Regions from separate parts of the Yersinia kristensenii genome, predicted to be linked through region 3. Evidence: predicted binding sites of a transcription regulator. Region 3 holds the regulator's gene; each other region holds the start of a gene.

Region 1 (7,497 bases), 180 kb from region 3:
GGCTGATCTGCGAATCCACAGTTCACGCCATTTTTTCAGTGCTGATATCAAGATAATTACGCCCAGAGTCATCATAATGATAGAAATGATGCCATTGAACAGATTGTAACCTTTCGCTGCTGAATTGAAGTACACATGGGTGATCATCCAGTAGCCTGCATAGTTTACAGTAACAAACAGATAAGCCAGTGGGATCACACAGGTCAGCATATAAACCCGTTTGGTTGCCAAGCGCAGTATAATAGTGGCACCAATGATTAAGCCAACAGAAGCCATTAACTGATTTGATACACCAAACAGCGCCCAGACCGAGTTAATATCACCAGAGTTAAGGAGATAACCCCACAACGCACAAGCAATAACGCTGCATGCCAATGTACCTGGTAACCAATCAGTGCGTTTTAATGGAGCCCAGATATCACCCAGGAAATCTTGTAGCAAGTAGCGAGCCACACGAGTACCAGAGTCAACGGCTGTCAGGATGAATACAGCTTCAAACATCACAACAAACTGGAAGAAGTAAGCGGCCAGACTACTGAACCATGGCACACGAATGAAGATATCTGTCATACCTACAGCCAGGGTTACAGCGCCACCGGTACGGCCATACAAGTCTAAGCCAATTTCCTGGCTCAGTTTTGGCAGGTTAACCACTTCCATACCGAGCGCACTCCAAGCTTCGGCTGAAGAGTTAATCGCGAAGTAGTCGGCTGGATGCAAAGAAGTTGCAGCGATCAGGGCCATTACCCCAACCATACATTCGGCCAACATCGCACCAAAGCCGACAGGTAAGATGTCACTCCATTTGTCGATTTGTTTTGGTGTAGTACCTGAACCAATGAAGGCGTGGAAACCAGAAATAGCACCACAAGCAATAGTAATCGAAATAAACGGCCAGACTGGGCCAGCCAGAACTGGGCCACCACCGTGAATAAACTGTGTTACTGCTGGGAATTGAATTTCAGGGTTAATAAATACAACACCCACAATCAGTGCGCCGAATACACCGATTTTCATAAAACTAGAAAGATAACCGCGAGGAGTTAATAACATCCAGACAGGCAAGGCCGTTGCGAAGAAAGCATACATTGGCAGAATGATACTGACAGTATCCGCTTTCAGCATTAGCCATTCACCAAGCCAAGTACCTTCAATGTAAGGGCCGACGAACACGCACACCATAATGGCAGCGATACCGACATAAGAAGCCCCTTTCATGCTGCCGGTCATGCGCTCCCATAAACCAACACAAATCGCGATAGGGATTGTCATGAACACCGCGAAAGTACCCCAAGGGTTACGTTCCAGTGCATGTACCACAACCATCGATAACCCGGCCATGGTAATAGTGATAATAAATAACATAGCCAGACCGGTACACCAGCCTGCGACTGGCCCGAGCTCTGATTTAGCCACTTCAGACAGAGATTTACCCTGATGTTTCATGGAAGCGAACAGAACAACGGTGTCGTGAACGGCACCACCGATAACACAACCAATCAATAACCATAGAAAGCCAGGTAAATAACCATATTGGGCTGCCAGTACAGGGCCAACTAAGGGGCCAGCCGCAGCAATAGCTGCAAAGTGGCTACCAAAGTTCACCCATTTTTTAGTTGGAACGTAATCTTTACCATCTTCAAAGGTGTGGGAAGGTGTTACTTCACTGTCATCGACGCGCAGAACCTTACGAACAAAAAAGATACCGTATAGACGGTAGCAGATCACAAGGACACACGCGGAGGCGATAACAAAGGTAATCGCATGTTGCATGAGCATTCTCTCCAGGGAATTTGTCAGGCGTTAACATACGCTTGGTTCCTAAGAGAAATATCAGCGAACTGGTTAAGCGGTAGTTTGCATCATTAAGCGGTTAAAAAGAGCCGCCCAGTGGTGGCTCAATACACAATAAATCAGAGAAGCTGCATCTTGGGGAACAACTATTTCAAGAAATATGACTGCTACTCCAAGAAATATGACTGCAATTTTTCACGCTCAGTGCTGCCAAGACCAAATTCCTGCCGTAGCCACTGCTCGCGGCTACCATAATGCTCTTGAATACTGCGCAGTGCCGTTTGGATAAACTCTTCCCGAGCTGACAGCACAAAAGCGAACTGCCCTAATGCCTGATCGTTTAGTTTTAACGCCAGTTCCGCCAACATATGCTCACGGAAAGGTGCCAGTGTCGTTTCGGTCAGTAGATAATCTTCCAATACGGTCGATTCATCAGCACCTAGAGCAAACAGCACCAAAGCCGAACCCACACCGGTACGGTCTTTACCGACGGCGCAATGTTGTATCACACCCGCAGCAGCATGCTCTGGCGAAGCACTATTTTGCAGCAAACTGACCAACTGTTTATAAGCCTGATTATTAAATGGCAAGCGGCGATACAGTTCTAACATAAAGGCGCGGGCATCAAATGTTGCTAATGTCTCGTTAGTCAGTTTCTCGAGATTGGCGTTAACTTCACTACTAAGTGGATTGGCTGGAGTATTGTGATAACTGGCACCCTGCCAAACGATATCGGGTTTGGCCTGGACTTCATCCGCATCGCGGTAATCAAGAATTTGAGTGACGGAGCCACTGCTGAGAACAGCGCAATCTTTGGTACTCAAACGGTCAAGCGAACCCGAGCGAAACAATAACCCACGCTTGATTCGCCGGCCATCCGCGACAACGTTACCACCGAGATCACGAAAGTTGATACCACCATCCAGTGGCAGTAGGGAAGGATGAGATAGAACAGGTGTCGTCATATTTTCCTCTTATTATTGTCCATTATAAGAGCTACGACATTAACAGATACTCAGCCAAAATAAAGAACGGGCCAGTAAACTGACCCGCTCATATGATATTCGTTTATTTATTTACTGTGGGTGATTTCCCCATCAGATGGATGAATTACAGCAAGTGGCGAGCTGCTTCCACAACAATTTTTACTGCATGACTTTCAGTCGCTTTCATGGTTTCTTCGTTCGGGATCTCTTGCTGGGTGCGGTTAACAATTACCCCGGCGACCATACCGGCACGTAGACCCTGACTAGCACACATGGTCAACAAAGTGGCAGATTCCATTTCATAATTCATCACGCCCATTGCTTGCCATTCTTCCATGGAGCCTTTGAAACGCTGGACAACACGACCAGAGAAGGTGTCGTAACGTTCTTGCCCTGGATAGAAAGTATCAGAAGAAGCTGTGACACCAATATGCGTCTTCGCACCGACTGATTTAGCGGCATTAACCAATGCTGTGGTGCAATCAAAATCGGCCACTGCAGGGAATTCCATCGGAGCAAAATGCAGGCTGGCACCGTCTAAACGCACGGCTGCGGTAGTGACTAATACATCGCCAACATTAATATGTGGCTGAATGGCACCGGTAGTACCAATTCGCAGGAACGTCCGCACACCAAGTTGCGCCAATTCTTCAACCGCAATAGAAGTTGATGGGCCACCGATACCCGTTGAGCAGACAATCACAGCTTTACCATCGAGCTCAGCACGCCATGAGGTAAATTCACGATGCGAAGCCAGATGTACTGGGTTATCCATCAATTTAGCGATTTTCTCAACACGCTGTGGATCACCCGGAACAATCGCCAGAGTCGCCCCTTGCAGATCATTTTTAGTCAGGCCCAAGTGAAAAACGTCGGATTTAGCCATGTGTGAGACTCCTCTTTCATGAGAGATGTTATAGGGGGTACAAAGGATTACTTTACTCAAAATCATCACATTATTTCGTGACATCGGTCACTCTGATAAAAGAAATGATAACTTTGAATACATTTATTATGTGATTTTTATCACATAATAAGCTTATTGAGTTCGATTTTTAGACAAAAATAGACCGCGGCAACGGTGATTTTGTATATGAATAACAATAGTAGGACTCATTGATTAATGTTGGATGAATATCTTCTTATCATCGGCTTATTGAGCAGACGTCCACATATCGCAATAAAATACTTAATTACTGCAAACCTGATCTCATTAATCTTAAAGATTACCTATAGTTAAGATCGTCAACAGCAAATATCAGGGCAATGGATAGCTCAACCCAATAAGACTTTACCGAGTCATACTTTCCTCATTTCGTAAGGAGACCACAGTGACAACTGATCAATCTATGACTCTCAAACAGGTGGCAAGCGGTTTCACGCCGGCAGTCGGTCCTCTGGCCTCGACGTCCCGCCATACCGACCAACAAGGTATTCACTGCACAGAAACCACTATCCCTTCTCAAGGCGATGAGCTACCGGCTTATGTTGCTAAACCAGCCCAACACTCGGGGCCATATCCTGTGGTTATTGTTGTGCAAGAAATCTTTGGGGTGCATGAACATATTCAAGATATCTGCCGCAGATTAGCGAAACAGGGCTATCTGGCCATCGCCCCTGAGTTGTTCTTTCGCCAGGGTGATGCTAAAGAATATGATGATATTAATGCACTGGTTAAAAATCTGGTCAGCAAAGTACCCGACCGGCAGGTTATGGTCGATCTTGATCATACCGCCCACTGGGCATCCCGTCATGATGGGGATACCAGCAAATTAGCCATTACTGGCTTTTGTTGGGGTGGGCGAATTGCATGGCTGTATGCCGCCCATAACCCGCAATTAAAAGCGGCGGCGGCTTGGTATGGCAAATTGGTGGGAGAAAAAACCTTGCTGTTGCCGAAATATCCGGTTGATGTGGCAGTCGACCTCAGTGCCCCGGTGCTCGGGCTGTATGGCGGAAAAGACGGTAGTATCACGCAAGAACATATCGACACCATGCGCCAGGCATTACGAGCAGCAAATGCCGATGCTGAAATCATTGTTTATCCAGATGCAGGACACGCGTTTAATGCTGATTATCGCCCCAGTTATCACGCTGAGTCTGCACTGGATGGTTGGCAGCGCATGCTTGACTGGTTTTCGCAGCACGGAGTCGCAGCTAATCCTGTGCAGGAAGTGGGTAAGTAATAGCGATAAAAAAGGGCGCAAATATGCGCCCAAAGTTTCACAACATAGAGTAAACCGTTATTAATCAGGCCTGTTCTTCACGCAGACGTTGCGCCGCCAGAACCATGTTTGCCAGTGCCTGGCGAGTTTCCGGCCAACCACGAGTTTTCAAACCACAGTCCGGGTTAACCCACAGACGTTCCGCTGGGATACGCTGAGCCGCTTTGCGCAATAGAGCTTCAATCCATTCCACACTTGGCACATTCGGTGAGTGAATGTCATAAACACCGGGCCCAATTTCATTCGGATAAGCGAAATCTTCAAATGATTCCAACAGTTCCATATCTGAACGGGAAGTTTCTATGGTAATCACATCCGCATCCAGCGCAGCAATGGAATCCATGATGTCATTGAACTCGCAATAACACATATGGGTATGAATCTGAGTATCATTTTGTGCAATCGCAGCATTCAATTTAAAAGCATCAACCGCCCACTGTAGATAAGCTTGCCAGTCCGCACGGCGCAGCGGCAGGCCTTCGCGCAGCGCTGGCTCATCAATCTGGATGATACCAATACCGGCTTTTTCCAAGTCTTCCACTTCATCACGCAGTGCTAATGCAATTTGTTTAGCAATGGTTTCACGGCTGACATCTTCGCGCGGGAATGACCAGCACAGGATAGTCACTGGCCCAGTCAACATGCCTTTTACCGGCTTGTCCGTCAGAGATTGAGCATATTTAGCCCACTCAACGGTAATAGCTTCAGGGCGGCTGATATCACCAATAATCACCGGCGGCTTAACACAACGTGAACCGTAGCTCTGCACCCAACCATTTTGCGTAAAGACAAAACCGTCCAGATGCTCGCCAAAATATTCAACCATATCATTACGTTCAGCTTCACCATGCACCAGCACGTCCAGGCCCAAACGCTCCTGTTCGGCAATAGCTTGCTTGATATGCTCGCTAATACCGGTGCGGTAGTTTTTGCCATCCAAACGGCCTTGCTTGAAGTCCAAACGTAAACCACGAATTTCAGTGGTTTGTGGGAATGAACCAATGGTGGTGGTCGGCCAGGCTGGCAAATTAAAACGCTTACGCTGCGCAGCTGCACGCGCTTCATAAGGCAGTTGGCGTTCAATATCTTGCGCAGTGATGGCCGCCAAACGCTGTTCTACTTGCGCGTTATGCACACGGCTGGAAGCACGGCGAGCACGGATTGGTGCGCTATAAGCTGCCAACTCAGCCAGTTTAGCTTCAGTGGGGGCATTCAGTGCTTGTGTTAGCAGCGCCAACTCGGCACATTTTTGCAGGGCAAAAGCAAACCAGCTTTTGACTTCTGTATCAAGGCGAGTTTCTTCACTTAAATCAATTGGGCTGTGTAATAAGGAGCAAGAGCTACCCAGCCACAACGGGCGACTATTCACCAGTGGTTGCAAGCGCTCGAACCAGTGGCTCAAGTCTGCACGCCATACGTTACGGCCATTAATTACACCCAGTGATAACAACCACTCTTTTGGCAGTTTTGCATTCAGGTCAGTAATATCATCCTGACCAGCAACGACATCAACATGCAGACCTTGCACTGGCAGATCGCGAATGGTGTCCAGGTTATGGCCAATGCTGTCGAAATAGGTGGTCAGTAACAATTTCACCTGACCTTGTAGCGCCTGATAAGCCGGTTGGTAAGCATCCAACCACTCTTGTGGCAATTCCAGCACCAGTGCCGGTTCGTCAATTTGTACCCACTCGATACCGCGGTTGGCCAATTCAGCCAACACTTGCTGGTAAACCGGTAGGATGTCTTTCAGCAATGAAAGGCGGTCAAAGTGCTCGCCTTTCACTTTACCCAGCCACAAATAAGTGACCGGGCCAAGCAGTACCGGCTTGATTTTGTGGCCTAATGCCAGCGCTTCGTCCACTTCATCCAACAGTTGAGTCCAACCCAGCTTGAACTGCTGGCCCTGTTGGAACTCTGGCACCATGTAGTGATAGTTGGTGTTAAACCATTTGGTCATTTCTGCCGCCGCCGCTGGTGTCCCGGTGGGTGCACGGCCACGGCCAATACGGAATAAGGTATCTAAATCAATCGAACCGTCAGCATTCTGATGGCGCTCAGGGACATTACCCAGCAGCAAACTGGTGGTCAGGACATGGTCATACCAGGCAAAATCACCGACTGGCACTAAATCAACGCCAGCTTGCTGTTGCTGTTGCCAATGGCGGGCGCGCAATTCACGACCCACATTGAGCAATTCTTCTTGCGTGGAGTTGCCTGCCCAGTAACTTTCTTGTGCTTTTTTCAGTTCACGTTTCAGACCTACACGCGGAAAACCCAGTGTGTGATTTAAAATTGTCATCGTCTTATTTCCCATTTAGCCATCCAGATGTTTACACATCCATAATCAGCAGGTACTGTATTAATCACAAGCGCAATTTGTTCACTATCACTGTGAAGGACTCTCATGATCGAACTGAAACACTTACGCACCCTACAAGCTTTGCGTAATACCGGCTCCCTGGCGGCGGCGGCAACACAGCTTCATCAGA
Region 2 (7,497 bases), 2.1 Mb from region 3:
GATGTATTCTTTACCTTCTGAGCGCATTTTCCCAGCTTCTTTCGCACCTTGCTCACCTTTGTAGGTAATAAAGTCGTCAAATGCGATAGTTTGTGCCCGGATAAAGCCTTTTTCAAAGTCGGTATGAATTTTCCCTGCGGCTTGTGGAGCTGTAGCACCTACAGGAATGGTCCAGGCGCGAACTTCTTTAACACCGGCGGTGAAGTAGGTTTGCAGATTCAACAGTTCATAACCGGCGCGGATCACCCGGTTCAGACCAGGCTCTTCAATACCCAACTCGGCCATAAATTCAGCACGGTCTTCATCTTCCAGCTCAGCGATATCAGATTCAACGGCAGCACAAACGGCCACCACAACAGAACCTTCACCCGCAGCGATAGCCCGTACTTGATCCAAATAGGGGTTATTTTCGAAACCATCTTCATTGACATTAGCAATGTACATCGTAGGTTTCAGTGTCAGGAAGCTCAAATAACGGATTGCCGCTTTATCTTCTGCTGTCAGGTTCAACGCACGCAGCATGCCTGCATTTTCTAAATGTGGCAGACATTTTTCCAATGCCTCCAGTTCAGCTTTAGCGTCTTTATCGCCGCCTTTGGCTTTCTTTTGCACACGATGAATAGCACGTTCGCAAGTTTCCAAATCGGAAAGAGCCAATTCAGTATTGATGGTGTCAATATCATCCACTGGATCAACTTTGCCAGCAACATGGATGATATTGTCATTTTCAAAGCAACGTACCACATGGCCAATAGCTTCAGTTTCACGAATATTAGTCAGGAATTGGTTACCCAGACCTTCGCCTTTGGACGCCCCTTTGACCAGACCGGCAATATCAACGAACTCCATGGTCGTTGGCAAGATGCGCTGAGGTTTAACAATCTCGGCCAGTTGATCCAGACGCGGGTCCGGCATTGGCACCACGCCCGTATTGGGTTCAATGGTGCAGAACGGGAAGTTAGCTGCTTCGATACCCGCTTGTGTCAACGCGTTGAACAGGGTGGATTTACCAACGTTAGGCAGGCCCACAATACCGCATTTGAATCCCATGTTTTATATCACCTTAAATAACTTAAAAATCAACCAGTTAGATTTAACTGGCCGATGTAATCAAAATTTATGCCGCCATTATACACATAATGACGATTTATCTCGATCATGCTCTTTCGTTGTGGATATAGCTTTTGTCGTAATGGACGATAGGTACTTGATTTTTCTAACTCTGTGCCCGAGATCACGCTTCTGCTCTCTGAAGTTTTCTGATTAATGTCCGATAACAATTCATTAGGGTCTGCATACTGAATTTGGATTATCCCCATGGAAATGAATATTTATAAATGGTTGATAGTGATTTTATGTGGGGGTGCGCTAGGTATTTTAGGCATGCGGTTTCTGACGGCAGATACCGAACCGTCGGGGCCAACTTTTGCCCAGTTAGTAGACCAATATGGCGTGCAGATAGAAAATCAATCAGGTAAAAGCGTGAGATATGTGGGTTACAAAAAAAAGACGCTGTATGAGGATTTTGATAGTGTTCAACTGACGTTCACTGCCATAAATGACAAATTCGAGCGTAGCCACGATTTATCTGATAATAAGAAAAAAGCGGCTGATTGGGAGAAGCTTTTTTGCAGCGACACACTACAAGATATCGCGAATGAATATGACGGCAAAAGTAATCATTTTCTCGGGCGCGTTAGAGTGATTATTGCCAGTGTTGTCCTGACCGATGAAGGCCAGCAGGGAATCAATGCGTTGTGCAATAAAAACGAATAAAGTGGGAAGTAACTTCCCCGGTGCACCGGCGCTTTCCGGGGAACGGGCGAACCGCTATGCCGTGGCTTTAAAGGAATGCAGGCGATTCATTGCTTTGGTGATATCTTCTTTCAACAGCACTTCAGTACAGCGAATAGACTCATCAATCGCGTCGTCAATTAAGGTTTGTTCGCTAGCAGGCGGTTTACCGAGAACAAAACCGGTGACTTTACTTTTATCACCAGGGTGGCCGATGCCAATGCGTAAACGATAGAAATTGGGATTATTGCCGAGCCTGCTCTGAATATCTTTCAGGCCATTATGGCCACCATTACCCCCTCCCAACTTCAATTTTGCCACACCGGGTGGAATATCCAGTTCATCATGTGCGACTAAAATTTCTTCCGGTAAGATGCGGTAAAACCCAGCCATCGCCGCAACCGCCTTGCCACTTAAATTCATAAATGTAGACGGCACCAGTAAGCGCACATCTTGGCCCGCCAGGTTTAACCGTGCGGTATAACCGAAGAATTTGCTCTCTTCTTTCAGTTGTTGGTTATGGCGCTGCGCCAATAAGTCCACATACCAAGCCCCCGCATTATGGCGAGTTTGGGCATATTCAGCGCCCGGATTTGCTAGTCCAACGATTAATTTAATGCTGCTCACGTCGTCATTCGCTATTACTAAAGGAATTAAAGTGAGACAGTTTACCCGTCATGGCGCGTAATGACAAAACTGCCAATATGAATTTATTTGGAATTAATAGTTCAATATGTGAATAGTTAATCTATGGAATAATTCAATTTCGATGCCAAATGTCTGGAAAGTGTAAAGATTTGTCGAAATATATTCCTTAGATGTGATCGTCAGCGCAACACTTTCATTGGCCGTCTGACTATACTGAGTTATTAGGTGGACATGAATAATCGCATTAAGCAAGTATTTTTGAATACTTAGCGAAGTGATTATTTATTGGCAACTCAAGTGGAGGTGGCTTATGAAACGTAAAACCGCAGCAAGGCTGGGCAATGTGCTGATGGGGCTGGGATTAGTGACCATGGTCGTTGGGGTAGGTTACTCAATTTTGGCTGAAGTGACTCAGTTCGGCTTACCACAATTCTTCGCCCATGGTGCAGTAATGAGCATTTTTGTTGGTGCATTGTTATGGTTGGTCGGCGCTCGTATTGGCGGGCGTGAAGAAGTCGCAGACCGCTATTGGTGGGTTAAGCACTTTGATAAACGCTGTACTCGTAATAACCAGCACCACTCATAAAATTTGAGTATTGGCCGTGACGTATGACAAACCGTAACCTGTTATCACAGCTTTACATTGAGCTGACGTTCAGGAGGAGTGAATGACGCCCCAAGAACCTATTGATCAAGAACCTATAGAGCAAAAGTAGAAAACCCGTTGTTGCATCTGCTTCAACGGGTTTTTCTTTATCTGCTTTATACTCGTCATACTTCAAGCTGCATGTGCGTTGGCCGCTTTCCTGCCACTCGAATAATTTAGGGTATAGTTCATTCATCATATATCCGTTATGGATACCCCACGATGATGGCCAAGAGAGACTCATCACAGCTAACTGCGGCCCAATAGTGCCGCAGAGATATCCATTACCGAATATTAATGCTCAAACATCGCAGAGATCGACTCTTCATTACTGATTCGGCGGATGGCTTCAGCCAACATACCGGACAGTGTCAGAGTTCGCACATTTTTCAATGCTTTAATTTCAGCTGATAACGGAATAGTGTCACAAACAATCACTTCGTCAATCACGGAGTGTTTGATGTTTTCAACCGCATTACCAGAGAAGATCGGGTGAGTCGCGTAAGCAAATACACGCTTGGCACCGCGTTCTTTCAAAGCTTCAGCCGCTTTACACAAAGTACCACCGGTATCGATCATATCGTCAACTAACACGCAGTCACGACCAGCGACATCACCGATGATATGCATCACCTGAGAAACGTTAGCGCGTGGACGGCGTTTGTCGATAATCGCCATATCAGTATCGTTCAGCAATTTTGCGATGGCTCGGGCGCGAACAACGCCACCAATGTCTGGTGAGACAACAATTGGGTTTTCCAGATTCTGCTGCAACATGTCTTCCAGCAGGATTGGGCTACCAAATACGTTATCAACCGGAACATCAAAGAAGCCTTGGATCTGTTCAGCATGAAGATCCACTGTCAATACGCGGTCAACCCCAACACTTGAGAGAAAATCGGCAACAACTTTGGCAGTGATAGGTACACGAGCGGAGCGCACACGGCGATCCTGACGGGCGTAACCGAAGTAAGGAATAACAGCAGTAATACGGCCTGCGGAGGCGCGACGCAGGGCATCAACCATGACAACCAGTTCCATCAGGTTATCGTTCGTGGGTGCGCAGGTGGACTGGATGATGAAAATATCACCACCGCGTACATTTTCGTTGATTTGCACGCTCACTTCGCCGTCGCTAAAACGACCTACAGCGGCGTCACCAAGACTGGTGTACAAACGGTTGGCAATACGTTGTGCTAGTTCCGGGGTGGCGTTACCAGCAAAAAGCTTCATATCAGGCACGAGAAGAACCTCAGGCATGCGTCCAGAGAAGATATTGTCAGATCAGTAATCACGGGCGATTATTCATACTGATTGCAATATACATACGGGTATTTAAAGTCAAAAAAAACATTATGGACCGACTTTCAAACAAGTAAGACAGGTATTTTCACAAACTCAGGTCAGTGGTGCGTGATCTAGACCCTTGCTGCACATCGTTATACCTGTCGTATTTCAAGATACAGGGTTGTTGGCTGCCCTCACTCAACCAAGTCATTGAGTTATCTCAACTCCTTGGGCTCATTCAGTTGCCGCCTAACTGCAACTCGAAATCTATCGGGTATATCTGTACTCACCGCTTTCAAATTTCCCAGAGCGTGCGCGATGCAATGGCGAAACATTCACGCCACGGGCGACAAAACCGTGCAACCACTCCGGGGCAATACTTAACACCTGCCGGGCCGATGACTCCGTGTCAAATTCTGCAAAGACACAAGCTCCGGTTCCGGTAAGGCGTGACGGAGCATATTCTAACAGCCATGAAAGAGCCTGTTCAACCTCGCGAAAACGTTTTCTTGCGATTGGTTCGCAATCATTTGCGTACGGAGCGCTTAGAAGCGCCGCCAGTGGGCGAATTGGCGTATTTCTTTTTAATTCAGGATCGGAAAAAATAATAGGCGTTGGGATGCTTACACCGGGGTGAACGACCAAATACCACTTCTCTACAGGTTCGGCGGGGGACAACTTTTCACCAATTCCCTCGGCAAAGGCTGCATGACCGTGAACAAAAACGGGCACATCAGCGCCTAACTTGAGGCCAAGAGCGGCTAATTCTTTATCAGATAGACCACATTGCCACAGAGTATTGAGTGCAACTAACGCCGTCGCGGCATTGGATGAACCGCCACCCAACCCGCCACCCATTGGCAAACGTTTATCGATGCTAATATCCGCCCCCCGAGGTACTGTTGTCGCACCGGGGTGTTGTTGCAGTAACCGCGCCGCGCGGATTATCAGATTTTGCTCGTTTTCCACACCGTGAATCGGGGTTAATAACCGAATTTGTTCATCGTCCCGCAGCACAATCGTCAGTTCGTCGCCATAATCGAGAAACTGGAACAACGTTTGTAATTGATGATAACCATCAGCACGTCGCCCGGTGATATAAAGAAACAAATTCAATTTTGCGGGCGAAGGCCAAATATGTTGCTTGGTGTGAGTCATCTATTTGGCCGTCCAGTTATCCATCTTCAGTTTGATGCGCTGGTCGCCCTGACTCAATTCCATACGGCTCGGCAATGCGGGTGTGACTTGAGTATTGTACTCTTGATAATTAACCACCCAAGTTACGCCATTCTGTTGATAAGTCAGTTGTTTCAGGCGGTATTTGTCGTCGAGGATGAAATCGGTAGTATCGCCCGGTAGCCCCAGAATCCATTGGCGTAAACTTGCCAGTGGAATAGACATTCCAGTCAATTTTTGAATCATTTCTTGCGGGTCATTACTGACATAGCGCTTGCCCTGATTGTCAGTCAATTGAGTTACTCCCGGCTGCACCAGTAATTCCAATTCAGTGCTACCCAATGGGTTGGTCAGCAACAGGCGATAGCGCTCAGGGGCGGTTTGTTGCCAGAAGAAGCGGGCATAAACTTTTTGTTTTTCTGAAAGATAAGCAAAAGCACCCCGGGTTTGAAATTGGCTCAATTGCTGTAATTGTTGTTCATGCTGACGCCATTGTGGCGATGTCGGGCTGGTCGCTGGGCCCGATGGCGGCGTGGTGCTACAGGCTGCCAACAGCAGAGTAGCTAATGGAAGCAGGCGATAAAAACTGATTTTACGCTGAGGCATATGGGTATAAATCCTATCGGCCGCAGGTTTTTCACTGGCGGCACGTTTTATAAAGCAACTCAATGATAAAGCAAATCCGGTTGATACGTCTTAATAAAGGACATCATTTTTGTTCACGCTAGCGACCTGAAAGCGGAGCGTCAATATTTTGTTCTCTTTTGTATTGGGTATAAGCAATATTGTTGTACAGCGGATAACCAATTTTTAAGCATAATTTATGATAATAGTTAGGATATTGCACTGTGACTTTTATTGATCTCGCGCATCAAGTAGAATGCGGTTCAGACGAGAATCCATACTAACATCAGTATTACTCGAAGCCGTTCTCATGACTCTGCTTGCATTAGGCATTAACCACAAAACCGCACCTGTATCGTTACGTGAACGAGTGACATTTTCACCGGAATCGATCGATCAGGCACTCGCTAGCTTGCTCCAACAACCGTTGGTGCAGGGCGGTGTCGTGTTGTCTACGTGTAACCGAACTGAGTTATACCTTAGCGTAGAACAGCAAGAAAACCTGCATGAACAACTGATCACCTGGCTGTGTAACTATCATAAACTCAGCCCGGATGAAGTGAAAAAGAGCCTGTATTGGCATCATGGCAATGACGCAGTGAGCCATCTGATGCGCGTTGCCAGTGGGCTGGACTCCTTGGTATTGGGCGAGCCACAAATTCTGGGGCAGGTAAAAAAAGCCTTTGCGGAATCTCAGCGCGAGCAATCGCTCTCTGGGGAATTGGAGCGGTTATTCCAAAAAACATTTTCTGTGGCGAAACGGGTACGCACCGAAACTGAAATTGGTGCCAGCGCTGTTTCAGTGGCGTTTGCGGCCTGTACATTGGCGCGGCAAATTTTTGAGTCACTCTCTGAACTGAATGTGTTGCTGGTGGGTGCCGGTGAAACCATTGAGTTGGTCGCTCGCCATCTGCGAGAGCACCAAGTCAAGCATATGATTATCGCGAACCGTACCCGTGAGCGCGCTCAAGCGCTGGCGACCGAGGTTGGGGCTGAGGTGATTACTTTGCCAGAAATTGATGCCCGTCTGGCCGACGCTGACATTATTATCAGTTCCACCGCCAGCCCATTGCCTATTATTGGTAAAGGAATGGTGGAGCGGGCACTGAAAAGCCGCCGCAATCAGCCGATGCTGTTTGTCGATATCGCGGTGCCGCGTGATATTGAGCCGGAAGTGGGTAAACTGTCGAATGCCTATTTATACAGTGTTGATGATTTACAGGCGATTATTCAGCACAATATGGCGCAACGTCAGGCTGCCGCTGTTCAGGCCGAATCGATAGTACAGCAAGAAAGCATGAATTTCATGACCTGGCTACGCG
Region 3 (7,497 bases):
GAGATTAACAATAAGTATCAGGTGTTTGATGATATTCGTGGCATGGGGCTATTGATTGGGGCTGAATTAGCACCGCACTATCATGGTCGTGCGCGGGAGTTCCTGACGGCGGCGGCAGCGAACGGGGTGATGATCCTCAATGCCGGCCCAGATGTCTTGCGGTTAGCGCCTTCGCTGGTGATTGAGCCAGAAGATATCCAGCAAGGTATGGCGCGTTTAGAAAGGGCGGTTGCCAGCCTGGTCAAAGGGTAAACTGCATTTTTGTCAACGGCCTGTGGAGAGGCTTTTTGCCTCTCTTTTTTACGACGCCGTATCCCGCAATTTCCGGCTGCGCCAAATACCGTGGTGTGGCTGTTGCTGCCATGCCAGGGATGAAACGGTATGCATTACACTCAAATGCGCCAAGATACGCCGTAAATTACGTTCAAGCTCAGAGATTTGCGTATCAGTCTCTCTATCTGGCATTTGAACAAAATCGTTATTCCCCTCACTGTTATCTGATTCCAGCCGTTGCTGACATTGTTGAATCGCCATTTCACAGAGCTGTAAATATTCTTCCGCTAACTTAACCGTCAGTTGAATGTGGTGTTTATCCGATTCTGCTGGCGACTCTGCTAATGGATAAGCCCGCGTCAGGATGGTCATCTCATTGATATTCCCGACAATAAGTTCGCTATGGGTAGCCCACAGACGCATGTCCGCCAGATATTTTGAGTTGAATCCCGGCTCCTGCATAGCTTGTTTCAGTGAATTGAGGACGGCATTACTGGCTTTGTTCACCTGGATGCGCTCAAACGCCAGTTGCTCGATATTCGGATGAGGTTTCAGCAGGATGCGCAGGATTTTCTGATAATTCTCCAGTGTTTGATGCGCATTTTTACGCAGTAAACCGCTTTGCCACTGTGGCCATAGCCACAATGTGCTGGCGAAGGCTAAGGCGCAGCCGATTAAGGTATCGAGCAACCGCGGGATTAAAAAGTCCGCACCTTCGCCGGTCAATAACTGCAAGATATAAACCGTAGTGATGGTTCTAAAAATGACCGACCAGCCATAGTTTTTGCGTTGAACCAGATAGGCCACCAGGGTGATGAGCAACATGATGCTTAACGTGGTGCCTTCTGGCATTTGAAAATGCAGCAAAGCTGCCGCGAGTAATAGCCCAATCAGGGTGCCAAGGGCGCGGTGATGGATCCGAATTTTAGTGGCGTTATAGCCATTTTGCGTTACCAGCATCACGGTAAGCAAAATCCAATAAGGTTTAGGCAGATGGATCAAATTACCGATGTAACTGCCCGCGGCCAAAGTGACACCAAGGCGAGCAGCATCCCGCAATGCACTGGATTTAAACGATAAATAACTGACGAGTGCTGGCCAAAATGGCTGAGAGGGTTGGTTGGACATCAAGGCGCGATCATACTGCGGGCGTTGGTCGCTCAGGATTTGGGTAACATGGCTGATATGGTAATAGAAGAATTGCGCCACGGGGTTATCCGGGTGCTGCTGGGCAACCTCTTCCAGCTCGACCAGCGCATCACCCGCACTGAAATGCGTTTTTGCGCGGTGATGATAGAGAATATCATCGGCAATGGTGCGCATTTGCGTCGAGATAACCTGCATATTGCGCTTAAGAACTGTTTCTATCGGGCTTTGATCAATTAACTCTTGCGTTTTTTCTGACTGACTCACTGCCGCAGTGATGTGTTCTTGCAAATCAAGCGCCATTTGAAACAAGTTCAATAGCCGTTTTCGCTCTTTTTTCGTGGCATTGTCTATCAGGTTAAATTGCTGATAAAGCTGATTAATTTTGTCCATTATACCTTGTTGCCGGTCAAGCAACGGCGGCATGGCCTTTTCTAGCTCAACATGCTGGCCAAACAAACTGTATTTAGCATCGCAATAATCGGCCAACAAATGATAAAGCTGACTCAATGGCTCACGGATCGGCTGGTCTTTACATAACCGGAACCATAGCCAGGTAAATAGACCATACCAGAGCGTCCCCACGGCACACATCAATGGCGCTTGCCAGATAGGCGCACGACCTACCATGCTGAGGCTAAAAATAGCGGCGATAAGTGCGGCGGGGAGCAGGCGGCCATTGAGCTGGCTGATAGCGCCACTGACACCCAACATTAAAGCCAAACCAAGCATCACCGCAGGTAATGGAATATCCCACAGCAGCAGTTGTTGAGTCAGAAAACTACTGAAAGTAAAGAGAGCCCCGCCGACAATCAGCCGCCGGAAGAAATGTTGATGAGGGGTATCTAGTGCAGCAATATTACAACAGGCGGGTATCAGGGAGAACATCAACCCCAACCGCAATTCACCCATTGCGAACCCCAATGCCGCCGGCAAGCAGAGAACCAGTGTTTGGCGGAGTGCATAATTCACTTCAGGATGATAAATAAGCCGTTGCCAATTCATATAGGCCCCAGAAATTTATTAATCACACAAAAGAAAACCGGTGCCGAGGTAACAGCACCGGTTTATAGGGTTTTAACGGGTGCCGTAAACGACAATCGTTTTACCATGCGCGGAGATCAGATTTTGATCTTCTAGCATTTTTAGTATCCGCCCCACAGTTTCGCGGGAGCAGCCAACTATTTGACCAATTTCCTGGCGGGTAATCTTTATCTGCATCCCATCTGGGTGGGTCATGGCATCCGGTTGTTTTGCCAGATTAAGCAGCGTTTGTGCAATACGCCCAGTCACGTCCAGGAAAGCGAGGTTACCCACTTTCTCAGAGGTTATCTGTAAGCGATTCGCCATTTGTGAAGACAGGCGCATCAATATATCTGGATTGACCTGAATCAGCTGACGGAATTTTTTGTAAGAAATTTCAGCCACTTCACAGGCAGTTTTTGCCCTAACCCAAGCACTACGTTCTTGGCCTTCTTCAAATAATCCAAGCTCGCCGATGAAATCTCCCTGGTTTAAATAGGAGAGAATCATCTCTTTACCTTCTTCATCTTTGATCAGCACCGCAACGGAGCCTTTCACGATGTAGTAAAGCGTTTCGGCTTTTTCACCTTGGTGAATTAGCGTACTTTTCGATGGATATTTGTGGATATGGCAATGAGACAGGAACCATTCGAGAGTCGGGTCTGTTTGTGGCTTGCCGAGAACCATTCGCTGTTATCCTCTGTTGTTATCGCTGCCTAACTTAACAGGGCTCAGAGTTCCCTGTACGGCGTGCTTATAAAATACACTTTCATTTAGCATATTAATTTGCTCAACTGCCGAAAGGTATAGCCAAGATGCGTACCGAGTAGAAACCCTTCACTGAGTATTGAGAAGCTACTCTATTTAATTCAAGAAACAACACTTTCGGTTCTGTTTGTAGCACAGGATGAGGCCAGTGTCTTGTGTTGTATCGCTTCAGCATGATGAACATCGGGTTACATTGCCAGTTTGTAAATGAAAGGGTAGTCTGAATGAGAAAATTTAACCGGGAGCATGAGTTATGCAGGCACGTGTAAAGTGGGTTGAAGGGCTGACATTTTTGGGTGAGTCTGCTTCAGGTCATCAAGTTTTAATGGACGGGAATGCAGGAGATAAAGCGCCGAGCCCGATGGAAATGTTGTTAATGTCAGCGGGTGGCTGTAGCGCCATTGACGTGGTTTCTATTTTGCAAAAAGGCCGTAACGATGTGCGCGATTGCGAAGTGACGTTAACTTCACAGCGCCGGGAAGAGGCTCCGCGCCTGTTTACGCAAATTAACCTGCATTTTATTGTGAGCGGCAAGGGCTTGACCGATAAAATTGTGGAGCGCGCGGTTGAGCTGTCAGCAGAGAAATATTGCTCCGTCTCGCTAATGTTGGGTAAAGCGGCGACCATTACCCACAGTTTTGAAATCCGTGACATCGCGTAATTAACCCCTTCGTATTTGAAGCTGCAGGGTTGTTAGCTGCACTCGCTCACCCGAATCACTTACTTATGTAAGCTCATCGGGATGAGTTCGCTTGCCGCCTACCTGCAGCCCCAACGACTTTGGGTTGGGATAGCGTCAAATTATTTTTTCTTTCCAGTAATTGCTTTACTGCGGCTTCAAGGACGAAGGATTAACCGATTTTTTTACCTTCCAGCAATTGCTGCACTAACGGTGCCATAATCAGCTCCATTGCCAGCCCCATCTTCCCGCCTGGGACGACCAATGTATTGATATTGGAAATAAAAGACCCTTGCAGCATTGCCAATAAGTAGGGGAAATCAATCTGATCCAAACCGCGGAAGTGAATGACGACAAAACTTTCGTCCAGTGATGGAATCGCTTTGGCGGCAAACGGGTTAGAGGTATCGACGGTCGGCACGCGCTGAAAGTTAATGTGGGTGCGCGAGAACTGCGGCGTAATGTAGTTAATGTAATCGTCCATGGAGCGCACCACGGAATCCATCACGGCTTCACGGGAATGGCCGCGCTCACCGGTATCTCGGACTAATTTTTGAATCCACTCCAGGTTGACGATGGGCACCACGCCGACCAGCAAATCGACATGTTTTGCCACATCATGATGTTCGGTCACAACTCCGCCGTGTAACCCTTCATAAAACAACACATCGGTGGGTTCAGGCAGTGGCTCCCAGGGGGTAAAAGTACCCGGAATCTGGTTATAAGGCACGGCTTCATCATAAGTGTGCAAATACTTACGTGAGCGCCCGGTGCCGCTTTTGCCGTACTCCTCCACACTTTGTTCTAACTGACCAAAGTCATTGGCCTCTGGGCCAAAATAGCTGATATGTCGGCCTTGATCCCGCGCCTTACGGATGACGGTATCCATTTCTGGTCGGGTATAGCGGTGGAAGCTGTCGCCTTCAATTTGCGCCGCGCGAATATTCAATTGCTGAAAAATTTTGCGAAACGCCAGGCTGGTCGTCGTCCCTGCGCCACTTGAGCCGGTGACGGCTATAACCGGATGTTTAGTTGACATATTAGCTGTAACTCCATGGGGTTAGATCCTCAGTGGACAGGCTGAAATGGGCTGTTTTTTAGCGTTAGCGGTTATTTTTAGGGCAAAGTGTCCGCCTTGTCACTCTGATTTTACTCGATGAGTGTCGTGATCCCGCGAGGGTTATGGCAATTCTTCTGCTCCGGCCCGAAATGCACCGCGTGGCATAATATTGATAGTCTCGTGTAACTCTGACCAGACCAATACCGCCTCACCACTCGCTAATTGGCGGCGCACGTCTTCGACTTTTTGTGCTAATGACCGCTCATGCTCGCCGTAATCCGTGCCTTCACGTAGCACGAAGGCTTCCAGCAGGTTATCCAGCGTTTCACTATCAACTTGCTGCCAGGGAATCATCATGACGGTTGCTCCAAATAGGGGGAAAGCCAGGCTGGAATACGTTGTTCCAGCCACATTTGTGGGTGTTTTAATGAGCCGCCGACAAAACCAACATGGCCGCCATGCTCAGTTAACTGATAATCAATATTGCCCGGTAATTCGCGCAAGTTGGGGATAACCTCGGCGGTCATGAACGGGTCATCTTTGGCATGAATGATCAGCAGCGGCGTGGTGATTTGCGACAACTTAGGTAAGGCGCTGCAACGCCGATAGTAATCCAGCGCATCATTGAAGCCATGTATTCTAGCCGTTATGACATCATCAAACTCTTTGATTCGCCGCAGCCCTTTCAATTGAGCCAAATTCAAAGGTAGGCTGCCGGGGTAATGCAGCAGCTTGCGGGTGGCATTTAACTTGAGCTGATTCAACAAATAGCGCTGATAGACACGCGAGAAACCTTGCTCCATGCGATTGGCGCAAGGTTCGAGCATCAGTGGTGCAGAAACCACCACGGCTGCCTCTAATAAGCTCTCTTGCCCTTGTTCAGCTAAATAGAGGGCCAACATATTGCCCCCCAAAGAGACGCCAACCGCGGCGGTGGGCACCTGTCCATAGCTTTCCCGCAACCAGCGCAGAAAGAAGCGGGCATCTTCTGTTTCACCAGAGTGATAAATGCGTGACTTACGATTTGGCTCGCCACTGCATCCGCGAAAATGCATCACCACACCCAGCCATCCTCGGTCTTGCCAGGCGCGCAGTAAACCATGGGCGTAAGGGCTGTAAAAATTCCCTTCCAGCCCGTGGAATAGCACCACTCTGGGCTTATCGCGCGCCAGTTCCGGGTTTTCACTCCAGGCTAGATCGATAAAATCCCCATCCGGCAATTCCAGCCGTTGCCAAAAAGGTTGCAGTTGCACCCGCCGCCTGACCAGGCGGGGCAGCAGCGTTTGCAGGTGCGGGTTACTGGCTCCTGCCAGCGGGCGAAATATTTCATGCATATTGTGAATGGAAATCATGTCATTGCTCTTGTGTGATCAATAGCACACTGTTAGCTTCATGGGTATATCGCGCATCATTTTGGGTGAGAGGCACCCGTCTCATGGAACTGAGTTTATTTCTTTCAATGGTAGGTTTTCTTTGGGTTGCCGCTATTACCCCCGGCCCGAATAATATGTTATTAACCTCAGCCGGGGCCAATTTCGGTTTTATGCGCTCTATCTGGTTGATGTTAGGCATTATGTTGGGCATGCAGAGTATGCTGCTGCTGGTGGCATTTGGTGTCGGCGGCCTGATTTTGATCTACCCCTTCCTGCATTTAATTCTGAAAATTCTCGGCAGTCTTTATTTGTTGTGGCTGGCATGGAAAATTGCCACCTCGGCCTATGAAAAATTAGAAACCAATGTCGTACCGCCAAAACCGCTGCGATTGTATCAGGGGTGGCTATTGCAGTTCCTTAACCCAAAAGCCTGGTTAATGGGATTAGGCTCAGTCGCCAGCTTCAGTATGGCGGGGGCAGCTTATAATCATTCCATCTTAATGATTAGCTTGGGCATGTTTATGGTGAATCTGGTGGCCGGTATTATTTGGCTGGGTTTTGGGACTTTGATTGGCCGTTTGCTGCGCAGTCGCCGGGCTTGGTTCACTTTTAATATCTCTATGGGCTTGCTGACCGCGGCTTGTGTGCTATTGATTTGGCACTAATTAATGATTTTGCATTGACGAATCACCGGAGCTAATTGATGGCTTATAACTATTTCCATGTTGATGCGTTTATCGGCAGCGGATTATCTGGTAACCCGGCGGGTGTGTATCTGCTGAAAAAGCCGCTGTCGACAGAACAGATGCAAAGTATCGCCGCCGAGATCAATTTGCCGGAAACCAGTTTTGTCTGGGATGAAGGAGATAAATCGGCTATTCGTTGGTTTACGCCCGAACGTGAAGTGGATTTATGCGGTCACGGCACCTTGGCGGCGGCGCATGTGATGTTCAATGTGGTTAACCCCGGTTTGCACGATATCTGTTTTCGCAGCGCCAGCGGTGATTTACATGTCAAACGCGATGCGGATAACTTTAGCCGGCTGTCGCTGGATTTCCCCGCATTGCCCCCGGAACAAATCGCGATTTCGGCGCAGTTGAAAACCTTGCTAGCTGTTGATATTCAACAGGTATGGCAAGCAAAATCCCTGCTGGTGGTGCTGGAGAATGAGCAAC

The links. Region 3 encodes CRP, which controls carbon source genes, mostly activating them, when cyclic AMP is high. Its sites were predicted from a motif close to ATGTGANNNNNNTCACAT; they were not measured.
Positions count from the first base shown of each region.
Region 1: a site for CRP is predicted at 3,795-3,812, ahead of udp (uridine phosphorylase). Genes of this name have one in related genera too.
Region 2: a site for CRP is predicted at 2,613-2,630, ahead of pth (aminoacyl-tRNA hydrolase). Genes of this name have one in related genera too.

Region 1 covers NZ_UHIY01000001.1:1,009,891-1,017,387, forward strand. Annotated here, with positions in the region: gene DX162_RS04700 (carbon starvation CstA family protein) at 1-1,773, opposite strand, end outside; gene DX162_RS04705 (tyrosine-protein phosphatase) at 1,962-2,759, opposite strand; gene udp (uridine phosphorylase) at 2,905-3,666, opposite strand; gene DX162_RS04715 (dienelactone hydrolase family protein) at 4,112-4,966, shown strand; gene metE (5-methyltetrahydropteroyltriglutamate--homocysteine S-methyltransferase) at 5,031-7,307, opposite strand; gene metR (HTH-type transcriptional regulator MetR) at 7,413-7,497, shown strand, end outside.
Region 2 covers NZ_UHIY01000001.1:3,334,004-3,341,500, forward strand. Annotated here, with positions in the region: gene ychF (redox-regulated ATPase YchF) at 1-1,050, opposite strand, end outside; gene DX162_RS15260 (hypothetical protein) at 1,318-1,776, shown strand; gene pth (aminoacyl-tRNA hydrolase) at 1,831-2,421, opposite strand; gene ychH (stress-induced protein YchH) at 2,753-3,028, shown strand; gene prs (ribose-phosphate diphosphokinase) at 3,383-4,330, opposite strand; gene ispE (4-(cytidine 5'-diphospho)-2-C-methyl-D-erythritol kinase) at 4,643-5,533, opposite strand; gene lolB (lipoprotein insertase outer membrane protein LolB) at 5,534-6,157, opposite strand; gene hemA (glutamyl-tRNA reductase) at 6,486-7,497, shown strand, end outside.
Region 3 covers NZ_UHIY01000001.1:1,187,328-1,194,824, reverse strand. Annotated here, with positions in the region: gene argD (bifunctional acetylornithine/succinyldiaminopimelate transaminase) at 1-252, shown strand, start outside; gene DX162_RS05670 (YccS/YhfK family putative transporter) at 301-2,424, opposite strand; gene crp (cAMP-activated global transcriptional regulator CRP) at 2,497-3,129, opposite strand; gene DX162_RS05660 (OsmC family protein) at 3,464-3,871, shown strand; gene DX162_RS05655 (phosphoribulokinase) at 4,062-4,928, opposite strand; gene DX162_RS05650 (YheU family protein) at 5,070-5,306, opposite strand; gene DX162_RS05645 (hydrolase) at 5,303-6,283, opposite strand; gene DX162_RS05640 (LysE family translocator) at 6,385-6,987, shown strand; gene DX162_RS05635 (PhzF family phenazine biosynthesis protein) at 7,026-7,497, shown strand, end outside.